4 regions of the Klebsiella ornithinolytica genome follow, and region 1 is predicted to be linked to each of the others. Evidence: predicted binding sites of a transcription regulator. Region 1 holds the regulator's gene; each other region holds the start of a gene.
What was found. The regulator PurR, encoded in region 1, represses purine synthesis genes. The targets are predictions, from matches to a motif close to CANGCAAACGTTTGCNTG.
Positions count from the first base shown of each region.

Region 2: the regulator PurR is predicted to act here: its motif matches at 1,104-1,121, upstream of purL (phosphoribosylformylglycinamidine synthase).
Region 3: the regulator PurR is predicted to act here: its motif matches at 1,237-1,254, upstream of gcvT (glycine cleavage system aminomethyltransferase GcvT).
Region 4: the regulator PurR is predicted to act here: its motif matches at 1,220-1,237, upstream of tusA (sulfurtransferase TusA).

Region 1 is NZ_CP130153.1:2,374,421-2,376,623, reverse strand. It holds gene cydH (cytochrome bd-I oxidase subunit CydH) at 159-248, opposite strand; gene purR (HTH-type transcriptional repressor PurR) at 545-1,570, shown strand; gene punR (DNA-binding transcriptional activator PunR) at 1,589-2,203, opposite strand, start outside.
Region 2 is NZ_CP130153.1:1,265,110-1,267,312, reverse strand. It holds gene purL (phosphoribosylformylglycinamidine synthase) at 1-1,029, opposite strand, end outside; gene mltF (membrane-bound lytic murein transglycosylase MltF) at 1,250-2,203, shown strand, end outside.
Region 3 is NZ_CP130153.1:849,161-851,363, reverse strand. It holds gene gcvH (glycine cleavage system protein GcvH) at 1-15, opposite strand, end outside; gene gcvT (glycine cleavage system aminomethyltransferase GcvT) at 40-1,134, opposite strand; gene ubiI (FAD-dependent 2-octaprenylphenol hydroxylase) at 1,570-2,203, opposite strand, start outside.
Region 4 is NZ_CP130153.1:329,680-331,882, reverse strand. It holds gene zntA (Zn(II)/Cd(II)/Pb(II) translocating P-type ATPase ZntA) at 1-596, shown strand, start outside; gene tusA (sulfurtransferase TusA) at 916-1,161, opposite strand; gene Q1L34_RS01500 (7-cyano-7-deazaguanine/7-aminomethyl-7-deazaguanine transporter) at 1,373-2,038, shown strand; gene Q1L34_RS01495 (DcrB family lipoprotein) at 2,112-2,203, shown strand, end outside.

The DNA of each region.
Region 1 (2,203 bases):
GACTCCAGCAGACCGCCATCGGCGACGGTATCTCATCAGAAGTCAAAAGCATGACATCAATCACAAAAAAACAAAAGTAAACGAAATGGCAAAAGATTTTTGCGAAATTGATAATAATGGCGGGATGTCGGGGGAAAGAGGCCTCTCCCCCTGATAAATCAGTGCAGCACCGCTGTCAGGCCGGCGGCCACGATGAGACCCAGGACAATAATCGTTGTCGTCAGCGAAAACTTTAAATCTGTATCCATCAATTTTTCCCCCCAGTTATCCCCACATGAAAAGTGAGCTTGCTCATTTTTGCACAATATAGCGCAAAAATCTTCCATGTTTTAGGGTGATGCACATTTTTGCTCTTCCCCTTTGCCGCAAGATCGGACAAAATCCCACGCTAATTTGAAAGCGTATCGGCCATTGACCCCTTCCTGTCGTTCTGTGTCGTTTTCCCGACGTGATGCAATGTTGAAAATTGTATTCAGGGTGTGTATAGGCAAACGTTTACGTATCGATAATCAGACGATCAGGTCAAGGTCTGGAGTGAGAAGTAATGGCAACAATTAAAGATGTAGCGAAGCGCGCAAACGTTTCCACTACAACAGTGTCACATGTAATTAACAAAACCCGTTTCGTGGCGGAAGAAACCCGCAACGCCGTGTGGGCGGCGATCAAAGAGCTGCACTACTCCCCCAGTGCCGTTGCTCGCAGCCTGAAGGTTAATCACACCAAATCGATTGGCCTGCTGGCCACCAGCAGCGAAGCGGCCTATTTCGCTGAGATTATTGAAGCCGTAGAAAAGAGCTGTTTCCAGAAAGGCTATACCCTGATTCTGGGCAATGCGTGGAACGATCTCGAAAAACAGCAGGCCTACCTGTCGATGATGGCGCAAAAGCGCGTCGACGGCCTGCTGGTTATGTGTTCTGAATATCCGGAATCGGTGCTCAGCATGCTGGAAGAGTACCGCCATATTCCGATGGTGGTAATGGACTGGGGTGAATCCAAAGCCGACTTCACCGATTCGGTCATCGATAACGCCTTCGAAGGCGGCTATATGGCCGGTCGCTATCTGGTGGAACGCGGCCACCGTGAAATCGGCGTGATCCCGGGTCCGCTGGAGCGTAATACCGGCGCCGGCCGCCTGGCGGGCTTTATGAAAGCCATGGAAGAAGCGCAGATCGCCGTTCCGGAAAGCTGGATTGTTCAGGGCGACTTCGAGCCTGAATCCGGCTACCGCGCCATGCAGCAGATCCTCAGCCAGCAGCATCGCCCGACGGCGGTCTTCTGCGGCGGCGACATCATGGCGATGGGCGCAATCTGTGCTGCGGATGAGATGGGACTGCGCGTGCCGCAGGACATTTCGCTGATCGGGTATGATAACGTGCGTAACGCCCGCTATTTCAGCCCGGCGCTGACCACCATCCACCAGCCGAAAGATTCGCTGGGGGAAGCGGCCTTCAATATGCTGATGGATCGTATCGTCAACAAGCGTGAAGAGTCGCAATCTATTGAGGTTCACCCGCGGCTGGTAGAGCGTCGCTCCGTCGTAGACGGCCCGTTCGTCGATTATCGTCGCTGATCGCCCGTGCGGCGCCGGTTACTCCGGCGCCCGCAGCCACTCCCGGTTCAACGTTTCGCTGTCCCCCAGATAATCCAGCAGCCACGACAGCGCCGGTGACGTGTCGCTCTGCTGCCAGGTCAGGCAGCACGCGGCGTCCGGGAACGGGTTTTCCAGCGCCAGCGCGGTCCATTCACCGCGGTCAATCCAGGGGCGAGCAAAATGGCTCGGCACCATCCCTACGCACAATCCCGCCGAGAGGCAGGTAGCTGATGATTCCCAGTCCGGCACCACTACCCTTTTCTGGTTGTCCAGTAGCCAGGTCGTGCGTTTCGGTAACGAACGGGAAGTGTCCTCCCGGACCAGCGACGGCCAGTTGCGCAACACATCATCGCTCAGTGGCCCGTTCATCTGCGCCAGCGGGTGATGGCTGGCCACTACGCAATGCCAGCTCAGCATTCCCATATCGCGAAAGGCGTAGCGCCCCCCGACCGGAATCGAACGCGTTGCCCCGATAGCCAGTTCCACGCGCCCGTCGGCCAGCGCGTCCCAGACGCCGTTGAAGACCTCCTGAAAAACAATCAGCTCGACATCGGGAAAGTGACGATAAAAATCGACAATCATCTGACGCATACGGGCCGGTTTAACAATGTC
Region 2 (2,203 bases), 1.1 Mb from region 1:
GGGAATCCGCAGGTTAGAGACTGAGAAACCGACCAGACCGGCTTTCGGTTTCGCTCCGCGACCGGTTGCCCCTTCATCGCGGATTTCACCGCCGGATCCGGTCGCCGCACCCGGCCACGGAGAGATGGCCGTCGGGTGGTTGTGCGTTTCCACTTTCATCAGGATATGGGCGTCTTCCTGATGGTAGTCATAGCGGCCTTTTTCGCGATCGGCGAAGAAGCGCCCTACCTGAGAACCTTCCATGACCGCGGCGTTGTCTTTATAGGCGGACAGAACGTAGTCCGGGGTCTTCTCAAAGGTATTTTTGATCATCTTAAACAGCGACTTCGGCTGCTGTTCGCCGTCGATGACCCAGTCGGCGTTAAAAATCTTGTGGCGGCAGTGTTCGGAGTTCGCCTGGGCAAACATATACAGTTCGATGTCGTTCGGGTTGCGGCCAAGCCTGGTAAACGCATCCTGCAGATAATCGATTTCGTCTTCCGCCAGCGCCAGCCCCAGACGGAGGTTGGCGTCAATCAGCGCCTGACGTCCCTGACCCAACAGATCGACGCTGGTCACCGGCGTCGGTTGATGCTGAGCGAACAGCTTTTCGCCCTCTTCCAGCGCGTCAAAGACGCTTTCCATCATCCGGTCGTGGAGTTCACTCGCGACAGCGGCCCATTGTTCTTCGCTCAGCGCAGTGGCTTCCACATAGTACGCCACGCCGCGTTCAAGACGCACAACCTGCGACAGGCCGCAGTTATGGGCAATATCGGTAGCTTTAGAAGACCAGGGGGAGATGGTGCCAGGGCGGGGGGTGACGAGCAGTAATTTACCGGTTGGGGTATGGCTGTTTAAGTTTGGGCCATACTTGAGCAGTCGTGCCAGCCTCTCACGCTCATCACCGCTTAACGGCGCGTTCAGTTCGGCAAAATGAACATACTCTGCATATATTGTGCTAACCGGCAGGTTGGCCGCCTGGAAACGTGCCAGCAGTTTATTAACACGAAATGCCGACAGTGCAGGTGAACCACGCAAAATTTCCATCATAAGTCTCTCGTCTTCGCAGCTTTCAATATGAGCCAGGGGGGAAACGGGCGCCATTATAGTGAATCCTGAGCCTCGACGAAACCGTTTGCGTGGAAATAAAATCATTCCCCTGGTTTATCAATTAATGTGACCTTCCTCGCGAATAAGTTGCCAACTGACGCATTCTTAAGCAAAATGCCGCTCATTCGAGGACTCTCTTTTAACTTTATTCGCTAATAGCCTGCTGAGGAACACAGAGCTGCAGAAGATTAACTCTCTGAAAAAATTAAAGATTAATTATCTGCTCATCGGCATTGTGACCTTATTGCTGGCGGCCGCTCTGTGGCCGTCGATCCCGTGGTCAGGAAAGCCGGAGAACCGTGTCGCCGGAATTATGGCGCGCGGCGAGCTGCGCATCAGTACCATCAATTCGCCGCTCACCTTCGCGACCATCAATAACAAAACCTACGGACTGGATTACGAGCTGGCGGAACAGTTTGCCGATTACCTCGGCGTCAAGCTGAAAGTGACCGTCCGCCAGAATATCAGTCAGCTGTTTGATGACCTCGATAACGGTAATGCCGATATGTTAGCTGCCGGACTGGTCTACAACTCAGAACGGGTCAAAAACTATCAGGCCGGGCCGGGCTACTATTCGGTGTCGCAACAGCTGGTCTACCGGGTGGGCAACACGCGCCCACGCAGCCTCGCCAACCTCACGGCGGAACAGCTGGTGATTGCCCCGGGCCACGTCGCCATTAACGACCTGCAGACACTAAAAGGAAATAAATACCCGGATCTCGGCTGGCGCGTGGATGAAAAGCGCGGGACGACAGCGCTGATGCAGGCGGTTATCGATGGCGAAGTGGATTACACCATTGCGGATTCGGTGGCCATTAGTCTGTTCCAGCGCGTGCATCCGGAACTGGCGGTCGCTCTGGATATCAGCGATGAACAGCCGGTGACCTGGTTTAGCGCCAGGAGCGAGGACAACTCGCTTTCGGCGGCGATGCTGGATTTCTTCAACAATATGAATGAAGACGGCACCCTGGCGCGGCTGGAAGAAAAATACCTTGGACACGGCAACGATTTCGATTATGTCGACACCCGGACGTTCCTGCGCGCCGTCGATAATATTCTGCCGGACCTACAGCCGATGTTTGAGAAATACGCGCGCCAGATCGACTGGCGCCTG
Region 3 (2,203 bases), 1.5 Mb from region 1:
TGGTACGTTGCTCATCAATTAATCTCCAAAAAGGGGGAATCACACCACGGCTTTGCCGTTGCGTACAAAAACAGGTTTAGTCACTTTTACCGGCATTTCGCGGTTGCGAATCTGCACAATGGCCGTCTCGCCGATACCGGCCGGTACGCGCGCCAGCGCGATACTGTAGCCCAGCGTCGGGGAGAAGGTGCCGCTGGTGATAATACCTTCTTTCTGATTACCGTCTGCATCGCTAAAGCGCACCGGCAAACCGCCGCGCAGGACGCCTTTCTCGGTCATCACCAGACCCACCAGCTGCTCGGTACCTTTTTCACGCTGCAGCTCCAGCGCTTCGCGGCCGATGAACGCGCGATCTGCCGGTTCCCAGGCAATGGTCCAGCCCATATTTGCAGCCAGCGGAGAGATGCTTTCATCCATCTCCTGGCCATACAGGTTCATCCCCGCTTCCAGACGCAAGGTATCGCGAGCGCCCAGACCGCACGGCTTCACGCCTGCATCCAGCAGGCCACGCCAGAAATCAGCAGCCTGCTCATTCGGCATGGCGATTTCGTACCCGGCTTCACCGGTATAACCGGTGGTCGCAATAAACAGATCGCCGGCCTGCACGCCAAAGAACGGTTTCATCCCTTCTACGGCCTGACGCTGTGCGTCGGTGAACAGGGTTGCCGCTTTCGCTTTCGCCTGTGGCCCCTGTACGGCAATCAGCGAAAGATCGTCACGGACGGTCATTTCAAGACCATAGGGTTCAGCCTGTTGAGTAATCCAGGCGAGGTCTTTTTCACGGGTGGCGGAGTTAACAACGAGGCGGAAATAATCTTCGGTAAGGAAATAGACAATCAGGTCATCGATGACGCCGGCTGATGCGGTAAGCATACCGGTATACAGCGCTTTGCCGGGTACCGTCAGCTTCGCGACATCGTTAGCCAGCAGATAGCGCAGAAACTCCCGGATGCGGCTGCCGTGGAAGTCGACGATGGTCATGTGCGAGACATCGAACATACCGGCGTCGCCCCGCACCGCGTGGTGCTCATCAATCTGGGAACCGTAATGTAGCGGCATCATCCAGCCATGGAAGTCCACCATGCGAGCGCCGCACAGCGTGTGTTGTTCATACAACGGAGTCTGTTGAGCCATCTTTTCCTCATCGAATAAAACGGAACCCGCTACTGGGTTGGGCGATGTCATTGGGGCGATTTCGCACCACGAAATCCGCCGTCGGCGCCATCTCCGGGCACCGACGCAAACGTTCTCTTTTGCCTGAACTTACCACCGAACCCGGCGCTAAACCATAAGCTAAATCAGGACATCACATTAGCTTATGACTAAAAGTCGCCAAAAAGACTACAGAGTTATTGACTGGAAAAAAGCGATTTATGCCACATAAAATTAACATCATGGCCTGATATTACCGAGCATGATGGTATTTTATGCGAAAAAAGAGGCCTGTTTTCTGTTGCAAAAAAAGAGAGGCATTAATAAAACTAATGCGAAAAAATGGGTGAGATTAGATTATTTCAAATGAGAGGAGAAAACCCGGCGCCGGGGCCGGGAGAGAGAAGTGTGACGCGCTTAACGTAACCAGGCAGGAAGATCGTTTAAGCCCATGGCCTGGCGAATCAACTGCGGTTTGACGCCCGGTAGCGTATCCGCCAGTTTGAGGCCAATATCGCGCAGCAGTTTCTTCGCCGGGTGGCTGCCAGAGAACATTTCGCGGAAGCCCTGCATCCCCGCCAGCATCAGCGCGGCGCTGTGCTTACGGCTACGTTCATAGCGACGCAGATACAGGTACTGACCAATATCCTTGCCCTGCGCATGCAGACGACGGAGTTCATCGATCAGTTCCGCTGCATCCATAAAGCCCAGATTTACCCCCTGGCCGGCCAGCGGGTGGATAGTGTGCGCGGCATCGCCAACCAGCGCCAGACGATGCGCGGCGAACTGGCGCGCGTAGCGACCGGTCAACGGGAAAGTCTGACGCTCGCTTGCAAGCTGGCACAGGCCAAGCCGGTTATCGAAGGCAATATTCAGCGCCTGATTAAACACCGCCTCGTCGGCCAGCTGCATCCGCTGTGCTTCCTGCGGCGACAGCGACCAGACGATCGAACACAGATGCGGATCGTTCAGCGGCAGAAACGCCAGAATGCCGTCGCCGTGAAACGCCTGACGGGCAATCGCCTGATGCGGTTCTTCGGTTCGGATAGTG
Region 4 (2,203 bases), 2.0 Mb from region 1:
TGGAGAGCGCGGGTCAGACGGTTGTGCTGGTATTGCGCGAACAGTCTCTGCTCGGCATTCTGGCGCTGCAGGATACGCTGCGAGACGACGCCCGTCAGGCGGTCGACGATCTGCATCGTCTGGGGGTGCAGGGCGTAATTCTGACCGGCGATAACCCGCGGGCGGCTGCCGCCATTGCCGGGGAACTGGGGCTGGAATTCCGTGCCGGGCTGCTGCCGGCCGATAAAGTGGAGGCGGTCACGGCGCTCAATGCCGCTGCGCCGCTGGCGATGGTCGGTGACGGGATTAATGACGCGCCGGCAATGAAGGCCGCCACCATTGGTATCGCCATGGGCAGCGGAACCGACGTGGCGCTGGAAACCGCCGATGCCGCCCTGACGCATAACCGCTTAACCGGTCTGGCACAGATGATTTCCCTGGCCCGCGCCACCCACGCCAATATTCGGCAGAACATTGCGATTGCGCTTGGCTTAAAGGGAATTTTTCTTATCACTACGCTGCTCGGACTGACCGGGCTGTGGCTGGCGGTGCTGGCCGATACGGGGGCAACGGTGCTGGTGACCGCTAACGCCCTGCGACTGTTACGTAAGAAGTAAGCGGAAAGACCCCGGTGGCGTGTTGCTTACCGGGGCTACGGAAGCGTGCGATATTTGGATTTGGTAGCTCCACTTCCGGGAAGACGGTCTGCAGCAATCGCACCGTTTACCCCCGGTGGCGCGCTGCTTACCGGGGCTACGGAAGCGTGCGGTTTTTGGACTTTATAGCCCCGCCTCCGGGAAGACGGCCTGCGGCAATCGCACCGTTTACCCCCGGTGGCGCGCTGCTTACCGGGGCTACGGGAGCGTGCGGTCTTTGGATTTTGTAGCCCGGACAGGGGCATTGCCCCGCCTCCGGGAGAGGCACGCAAACCCGTGCTTAATGGCTTTTACGAATCAGATAGCGATAGGGCAGCGCCGCGGTTTCTTGCGCCAGCAGCTCATGCTCCATAAAGCGGCAAAAACCCGGAATATCACGGGTTGTCGCCGGATCGTCGGCGATAATCAGCAGCGTTTCGCCCACCGGCATTGTACGTACGGTCTTACGCACCATCATTACCGGCTCCGGGCAACGCAGGCCCTGAGCATCCAGAGTGTGGTCAGGGCTGGAGAAAAGTTCGGTCATTTTCATCTCACATCAACAAAACGGCCCTAGTTTACCCCCACTTTTCCGCTACGCAAGTCAGGTTAACGTTTGCGCGAAAAACAACCATTGCAATACCCGCTCAACGCAGTATCATTCTGCCGCTTCAAACTGGTACTCGTGGGTTGGCAAAACACGGCACGAGTATTGATTTATTGGGTTCCCTCACCCCAATCACTAAAAAGGTCACAATATGAGTCCATTTACAACGTCACAGCGTCAAAAAGCGCTGGTCTGGCTTTCTCTTTTTCATTTGCTGGTTATCACCTCCAGCAACTATCTGGTGCAGCTCCCGATCTCCATTTTTGGTTTTCATACCACCTGGGGCGCGTTCAGCTTTCCGTTTATCTTCCTCGCCACCGATCTGACGGTGCGGATTTTCGGCGCGCCGCTGGCACGACGCATTATCCTGGCGGTGATGGTCCCGGCGCTGCTGATCTCCTATGGCATCTCGTCCCTGTTTTATATGGGCGAATGGCAAGGCTTTGCCGCGCTGACCCACTTTAACCTGTTCGTCGCCCGTATCGCCGCCGCCAGTTTCATGGCCTACGCGCTGGGCCAGATCCTCGATGTCCACGTCTTTAACCGCCTGCGTCAAAACCGCCGCTGGTGGCTGGCGCCGACCGCCTCGACCCTGTTCGGCAACGTCAGCGATACCCTGGCCTTTTTCTTCATCGCTTTCTGGCGTAGTCCGGACCCGTTTATGGCGGCGAACTGGGGAGAAATCGCGATTGTCGACTACAGCTTCAAGGTACTGATTAGCATTGTTTTCTTCCTGCCGATGTATGGCATGTTGTTGAATATGCTGCTGAAAAAACTGGCAGATAAATCTGATTTATCCGCATTGCAGCCAGGTTAAGAGTACTCGCAGGTTGATGTGATAAGATAAGCGAATGAGCCGTTAATGGCCGTTTATCGAAAGGAAGATGTCAATGCGCAATTTGGTTAAATATGTCGGTATTGGCCTGCTGGTTATGGGGCTTGCGGCCTGTGATAACAGCGACACAAAAACGCCGACTGCCGG